3 regions of the Arthrobacter sp. SD1074B genome follow, and region 3 is predicted to be linked to each of the others. Evidence: riboswitches for the same ligand, from Rfam matches in the RefSeq annotation. Region 3 holds a riboswitch; each other region holds the start of a gene.

Region 1 (2,226 bases), 1.4 Mb from region 3:
GGCAGGCCCAGCCGCTTCAGCAGCGGATGGGCGCAGAACCGGCCATCGCGCAGGCCGATGCCGTGCTCAGCGGAGAGGTACGCGGCGACCAGGCCGGCGTCGTATCCGGCGACCGAGAAGTTCACGACGCCGATCGTCCCGGGTCCCTCTCCCCGGGCCGTGTCCTCGAAGATGTGGTGGACGCTCACACCCTCGATCCGCTGCAGCCCCTCCACCAGGAAGGAACGGATGGTGTCCTCGTGGGCGTGCCACTGCTTTTCGTCGAGCGCCTCGATCACCTGGCTGGCGCGGGCCAGCGCGGCGGCGCCCAGGACGTTGGGGGAGCCGCCCTCGTGGCGGGCCGGGCCGGTGGTCCAGCTGACCGTGTCCAGCCGCGCATCCCGCACGGCGCCGCCCCCGGCTAGGTGCGGGGTCCCGGCGTCGAGCCAGTCCGGCCGGCCCACCAGTACGCCGGCGCCGAACGGGGCGTAGAGCTTGTGGCCGGAGAAGGCGAGGTAGTCGACGTCGTCCGCGGCGATGTTGATGCGGCGGTGCGGGGCCAGCTGGGCGGCGTCGACGACAATCCGGGCGTCGAATTCGTGCGCCAGGGCTGCCAGCTCACGGATCGGCAGGATTTCGCCGGTGACGTTGGATGCGCCGGTGACGGCCAAGAGGCTCACGCCGCCGAGGGCGAGCTCGGCCCGGAGCCGCGCCACGGTGCCGGCCAGGGTGGCGGCGGCGACGACGCTCCGGTGCGGGACGTTCTGCCAGGGCAACAGGTTGGCGTGGTGTTCAATGTCGAGGTAAAGCACCTCGCCGGTGTGCTGGCCGCCGGCAACGGGCAGGCAGCCGGCCAGCAGGTTCAGCGAGTCGGTGGTGTTCCGGGTGAAGATCACCGAGTCGTCCGCGCGTCCGCCGACGAAGCCCCGGACGATGTTCCGGGCGTTCTCGTACACCGAGGTGCTGAGCTGGGAGGCGTAGCCGGCGCCGCGGTGCACGCTGGCGTAGTACGGCAGAATCTCGTTCAGGTAGGCGGACACCACGGACAGCGCCGGGGCCGAGGCGCCGTAGTCGAGGTTGGCGTAGCGGACCTCGCCGCCCTGGATCAGCGGGGCCAGGATCTCGGCGCCGGACACGGCGGACAGCGGCCGACGGGCGGCGTCGAAGTGTGCTCCGGAAAGCCCCGCGCTGGCGGTGGGGTGGGTAGGAATGGTGGCAGTCGTCATGGGACCTCGCTCAAAAAGGACCCCGCTCACAGGGGATCCGCGCTTGCCGCGTCCGCTCCGGACCGGCCAGGTCGTCACCCGGGGCACCCCGCCGCGAATGGAGGGTTGCCGGCCAGCAAACCGGGGTTTAGCGCTGGCACTCGTGACCTGGTTCGAGCCTAGGACATGGCCGTGCGCACCGAAAAGGCAAGCGGGAATGTGAAGCGTTGTGTTACGGACTGCCGTGGCCGGGCGGCTAGAGCAGGTCGTCCAGGCCCGGGTTGAGGCGTTTGAGGACCTCCGAGTGCAGGATGGAGTTGGTGGCCAGTGCGTTGCCGCCGAAGGGGCCGTCCTCACCCTCGAGTGAGGTGAAGCGGCCGCCGGCTTCCGTCACGATCGGTACCAGCGCGGCCATGTCATAGAGGTTGAGCTCGGGCTCGCAGGCGATGTCGACCGCGCCTTCGGCCACCAGGCAGTAGGACCAGAAGTCGCCGTACGCGCGGGTGCGCCAGACCTCCTCGGTGAGGCCCAGGAACTCGTCGAGGTTGCCACGCTGCTTCCAGCCGCCCAGGCTCGAGTAGGACAGCGACGCGTCGGCGAGCCGGGAGACGTTCGAGACTTTCAGCCGGGTGGCCGCGGCCAGGGAACGGCCAGTGTAGGCACCGGCGCCCTTGGCCGCCCACCAGCGTTTGCCCAGGGCGGGGGCGCTGACGACGCCGACCACGGGTTCGCCTTCGTCGACCAGGGCGATCAGGGTGGCCCACACCGGGACGCCCCGGACGAAGTTCTTGGTGCCGTCGATCGGGTCGATGATCCAGCGGCGCGAGCCGTGGCCGGAGCTGCCGAACTCCTCGCCGAGGACGGCATCGCGGGGCCGGGAACGGGACAGCTGCCCGCGGATGGCTTCCTCGGCGGCCTTGTCGGCATCGGTGACGGGAGTGAGGTCCGGCTTCGTCTCGATCCGAAGGTCGAGCGCCTTGAAGCGGTTCATGGTCTGGGAATCTACGGAATCTGCCAGTACATGGGCAAGGCGCAGGTCATC
Region 2 (2,226 bases), 2.4 Mb from region 3:
CGCGGACGGCCTGGGTGTCCGGGCTCCAGCCCTGGGCATCGGGATTGAAGCTCACTTAGTGCTTTCCGGGGTGGAGGGGGAGGCCGCGGTTCTTCCAGCCATTAATGGTCCGGCGGCCGGTCGGGCCGGGTTCGCCTTCGAAACCCTCAAGGACGTTGTAGGCGGTGAAGCCGGCCGCCGCGGCGGCGTCCGCGGCGGCGACCGAGCGGGCGCCGGAGCGGCACAGGAAGACGAGCTCGGCCGCCGGCGCCTGTTGCTGGAGTTGTTCCAGGAAGTGCGGGTTGGGCGCTCCGCCGGCCAACGTCCACTGGACGAACAGGGGGTCCTGCCGCTTTCCGGCGGCGGTGGGGGTGGCCGGGGTGCCGATCTGGGCCCATTCGCGCTCGGTGCGGACGTCCACCAGGACGGCGCCCGCCTCAAGCCTGGCCCATGCCTCCTCCGGGCTCAGGTCTCCGGCGTAGCTCATGCGTGGCCCTCGCCGTCGAACTCGACGACGTCCAGCTCATCCACCGCGTTGGCGACGGCGGCGTCCGCGCTCGCGATGGCGGCAGGCAGCACGACGGCCTGGGCCACGATCACGGTGCTGCCGTTGAAGGTCGCCGAGGGGCTGCCGTGCAGGACATAGCCCTCGGCCAGGGCGGCGGAGACCCGTTCGCAGAAGCTGCGGTCATCGGGCCCGGTGAACAGGCGGTAGGCCAGCCTCCCGTCGGCGGCCGGTCCGGGGACGGCGGAGGACGGGGCGGGGACTGTGGCGGGCACAGCAGGTGCGGACGCGTCGGGCACGACGGATCTCCTTACTTTCACGCTTGCAGCTCGAATTTCGATATGCCGAGTACTCACCTGAGGCACCCCGCCGCGAAAGGGAGGGTTGCCGACCGGCCAGTCAGGGCTTGGCGCCGGTTCTCATTACTCCCCAAAAACGTAGCACTTCCGGCGCTGGCGGCACCGGCGGCCCCGTCATGTTAAGTCACGCGGCCGCTGTGGCGGGCAGTTTCCAGCCACAGCGTGGGAGCGGGTAGCGCTGGCAGGAGCCCCAGTATTCGTGAGCATCCGGCGCAGTGCCTGCGGGACAGATTCGGGTAGTTCCTACTCGGGATATCCCTGGCGCCCTCGCCTTGACTGGGACGGGCATGACCGATGTGCCAGCAGATTTTCGATGGGATAACCAGCAATTTGCCCGGCGCTGCACTGTGGCACCGGCACGTCTACAAAGGAACTGGATTCTTATGGTCTCGATGCACGGCTTAATCTTTGCCTTCCTGGCCCCCCTTCCGGCTGGCGCGGTTCCCTGTGGCACTGGAACGGACCGCTTGTGAAGCCCCGCGTGCTCGTCACCGGCGCGGGCGGATCTGCCGGACGGGCCGTCGCGGCGCAGCTCAAAGCGCGGGGCATACCCGTACTGGGTACCGATATCCGCGAACTGCCGGCAGGGTCGGGAATCACCGCCGTCCGCGTTCTGGAGGCCTCGGATCCGGAGCTGGTCTCGGCGCTCCGCCGGCTGGTGGCCGCCGAAGACGTGAACGTTGTCATCCCTACCGTGAGTGACGAGCTGCCGCAGCTGGCGGCCTTCCGGCCCGCCTTCGGCCCCGACGTCCGCGTCATCATCGGCGAGCCGGGACCGGTGGCCCTCGCCCACGACAGGCTCTTTACCGCATGGCGGCTGCAATCGGCCGGGGTGGCCGTCCCGCGGTTCGGGGTCCCCCGGGATTTCTCCGGCCCTGAGGCCGCCATGGAAGCCCTTGGTGGACCGGTAGTCGTCCGCCCACGGGTCTCCTGCGGCGGCAGCGGCGTGTCTGTTGTCGACGGAGGCGCCGCGGTCGACTGGCACCGGCTGCCGGAAGGCCAGATCGTGCAGGAATTCATCCCGGGAACCGCTTACGGCCCGATGGTCTTCGGCACCCCGGTGCAGAACGCGGCCGCCCCGTTCGTCGTCGTGGTCGAAAAAACCGCACTGGCCGGGGGGAAGGCAGGAAACGCGGCGGCCGCCCGTCGGGTCGGAACCGGCGAGGACGTGGACGTGGGCAATGTGGCCATGGCCGCTGTCCGCGCGCTTGGGCTGACCGGCCCGGTTGACGTCGATGTCCGGCGGCGCGCCGACGGGACGCCGGTGGTGCTCGGCGTGACCGCCCGGTTCGGCAGGAACAGCGGGCTCGCCCCGGAAATGCTCGACGCCGTTTTAGGGGCTTTTGCCCTGCCATCGTTCAACCCGGCATCCTTCCGCCAGTT
Region 3 (2,226 bases):
TGGCGGCGCAAGCGCGAAGATTGTGACGGCTGTGTGACCTCAGGCGTTTTTGGCTGCCCGGAAGCCGGCGTCGAGGTCCGCGATGATGTCGTCGATGTGTTCGAGTCCCACCGAGAGCCGGACCAGGCCGGGGTTGACGCCGGCCACGGTCTGCTGTTCCGGCGAGAGCTGGCTGTGCGTGGTCGACGCCGGGTGGATGACCAGGGACCGCACGTCGCCGATGTTCGCCACGTGCGAGTGCAGCTCGAGGGCGTCGACGAAACGCTTGCCGGCCTCCGCTCCCCCGGCCAGGTTGAAGGAAACGACGGCGCCGGTACCCTTCGGACCGTACTTGCGGCCACGCTCGTACCAGGGGCTGGAGGGCAGCCCGGCGTAGGCGACGGATTCGACGTCGGCCCTGGCCTCCAGCCATTCGGCGACCCTGAGGGCGTTGGCGACGTGCCGTTCCATCCGCAGGCTCAGTGTCTCGATGCCCTGGGCGATCAGGAAAGCGTTGAACGGCGAGACGGCGGAGCCGAGGTCGCGCAGCAGCTGGACCCGGGCCTTGAGGATGAAGGAGAGGTTGGCGCCCAGCGCCCCGTCCGCCCCGAGGTCCCGGGCGTAGACCAGGCCGTTGTAGGTGGGGTCCGGGGTGTTGAAGCCAGGGAAGCGCTCCGGGTCCTTGCCGAAGTCGAAGTTGCCGGAGTCGACAATCACGCCGGCGATCGCGGTGCCGTGCCCGCCGAGGTACTTGGTGGCCGAGTGGACCACAATGTCGGCACCCCACTCGATCGGCCGGATCAGGAACGGGGTGGAGAGCGTGTTGTCCACGATCAGCGGCACCCCGGCCCGGTGCGCCACTTCCGCGACGCCCTCGATGTCCAGCACGTCCTGCCGGGGGTTGGACACGACCTCGCCGAAGAACAGCTTGGTATTCGGCTGCACGGCATCGCGCCACTGCTCCAGGTCGTCCGGATCCGCGACGAAGGTCACCGAGATGCCGAATTTCTTCAGCGTGTGGGCCAGCAGGTTGTACGTGCCGCCATAGAGGCTGGGGCTGGCCACCACATGGTCCCCGGCCTCGGCGATGTTGAGGATCGCCAAGGTTTCGGCGGCCTGCCCGGAGCTGAGCAGGAGCGCCCCGAGGCCGCCCTCGAGGCTGGCAACCCGCTGCTCCACCGCGTCCTGGGTGGGGTTGCCGATCCGGGTGTAGATGGGGGCGAGCTCGGCGAGCGCGAAGCGGTTGGCGGCGCTTTCCGCGCTGGGGAAGACGAACGACGTCGTCTGGTAGATCGGCAGCGACCGCGCGCCGGTCGCGGAATCCGGCTCCTGGCCGGCGTGGATCTGGCGGGTTTCAAAGGACCAGGCGTTGGACATCGGAAGACTCCTGAATGACTGGGCACAGGCCGTTCCCGTCCTTCCGGGACCGGAACGGCTCTGGCGCCGCGCTTGCCTCCCGGCGGGCGCCGGAGGGCCAGGTCTTCACCCGGGGCACCCCACCGCGCAAGGAGGGTTGCCGGCCAGCAAGCCGGGGCTTGGTGCTGGCACTCATGACCTTGCTCCAGTTTAGGAAGGTTCGACGGCGGCTGGGTAGCTTTGTGACGAATATGAATTGTGGCCCGTCGGCCGGCCGTGCAGCCCTGGAAAATGACATCCCTTGTGGGTTAGGACACCCTAAGCTGAGAGCTCCATCACAAAGTGCCAAGATGAGGGCATGCGCATGGATCACGTCTCTTACGCCTGTGAACAAGATGGCCTCGCTGCCACCACCGAACGTATCGCGTCCGCCCTCGGGGTCGAAGCCGTCAAGGGCGGAGTACACCCCCGATTCGGGACCCGCAACATGATTATCCCGCTCGCCGGGCACAAGTACCTGGAGGTCGTGGAGGTCCTGGACCACCCTGCCTCGGACAAGGCGCCGTTCGGTCAGGCCGTCCGGGCCCGTTCTGCTGCCGGCGGCGGCTGGATGGGCTGGTGCGTCGAGGTTGACGACCTGGCACCCTTCGAGGAGCGCCTGGGCCGTTCGGCCGTCAACGGCAACCGCAAGTTCCCCGACGGCCGCGAACTGGTCTGGAAGCAGATCGGCATCCTGGGCCTGATCGCGGATCCGCAGGTCCCCTACATGCTCAAGTGGGAGGGCGACCCCGCCCTGCACCCGTCCAACGCCTACGAGAGCAGCGTCAAAATGTCTGCCCTCACCATCGCTGGCTCCGCCGAGCGTGTCACCGAGTGGCTGGGCGAACCGGT

Evidence for each region. Region 3 has a riboswitch for S-adenosylmethionine ahead of ACUYM2_RS05810 (bifunctional o-acetylhomoserine/o-acetylserine sulfhydrylase). Riboswitches for the same ligand answer to the same signal wherever they lie in the genome.
Region 1: it holds a riboswitch for S-adenosylmethionine, as region 3 does, so the genes downstream of both, ACUYM2_RS12155 (aminotransferase class V-fold PLP-dependent enzyme) here and ACUYM2_RS05810 (bifunctional o-acetylhomoserine/o-acetylserine sulfhydrylase) in region 3, are expected to answer to the same signal.
Region 2: it holds a riboswitch for S-adenosylmethionine, as region 3 does, so the genes downstream of both, ACUYM2_RS17030 (DUF1737 domain-containing protein) here and ACUYM2_RS05810 (bifunctional o-acetylhomoserine/o-acetylserine sulfhydrylase) in region 3, are expected to answer to the same signal.

The regions. Positions count from the first base shown of each region.
Region 1 covers NZ_JBRAZT010000001.1:2,645,820-2,648,045, reverse strand. Annotated here, with positions in the region: gene ACUYM2_RS12155 (aminotransferase class V-fold PLP-dependent enzyme) at 1-1,205, opposite strand, end outside; SAM riboswitch class IV at 1,240-1,353, opposite strand; gene hisN (histidinol-phosphatase) at 1,441-2,226, opposite strand, start outside.
Region 2 covers NZ_JBRAZT010000001.1:3,647,707-3,649,932, reverse strand. Annotated here, with positions in the region: gene ACUYM2_RS17040 (O-succinylhomoserine sulfhydrylase) at 1-55, opposite strand, end outside; gene ACUYM2_RS17035 (rhodanese-like domain-containing protein) at 56-466, opposite strand; gene ACUYM2_RS17030 (DUF1737 domain-containing protein) at 463-759, opposite strand; SAM riboswitch class IV at 798-911, opposite strand; gene ACUYM2_RS17025 (ATP-grasp domain-containing protein) at 1,313-2,226, shown strand, end outside.
Region 3 covers NZ_JBRAZT010000001.1:1,251,694-1,253,919, reverse strand. Annotated here, with positions in the region: gene ACUYM2_RS05810 (bifunctional o-acetylhomoserine/o-acetylserine sulfhydrylase) at 40-1,356, opposite strand; SAM riboswitch class IV at 1,420-1,535, opposite strand; gene ACUYM2_RS05805 (VOC family protein) at 1,694-2,226, shown strand, end outside.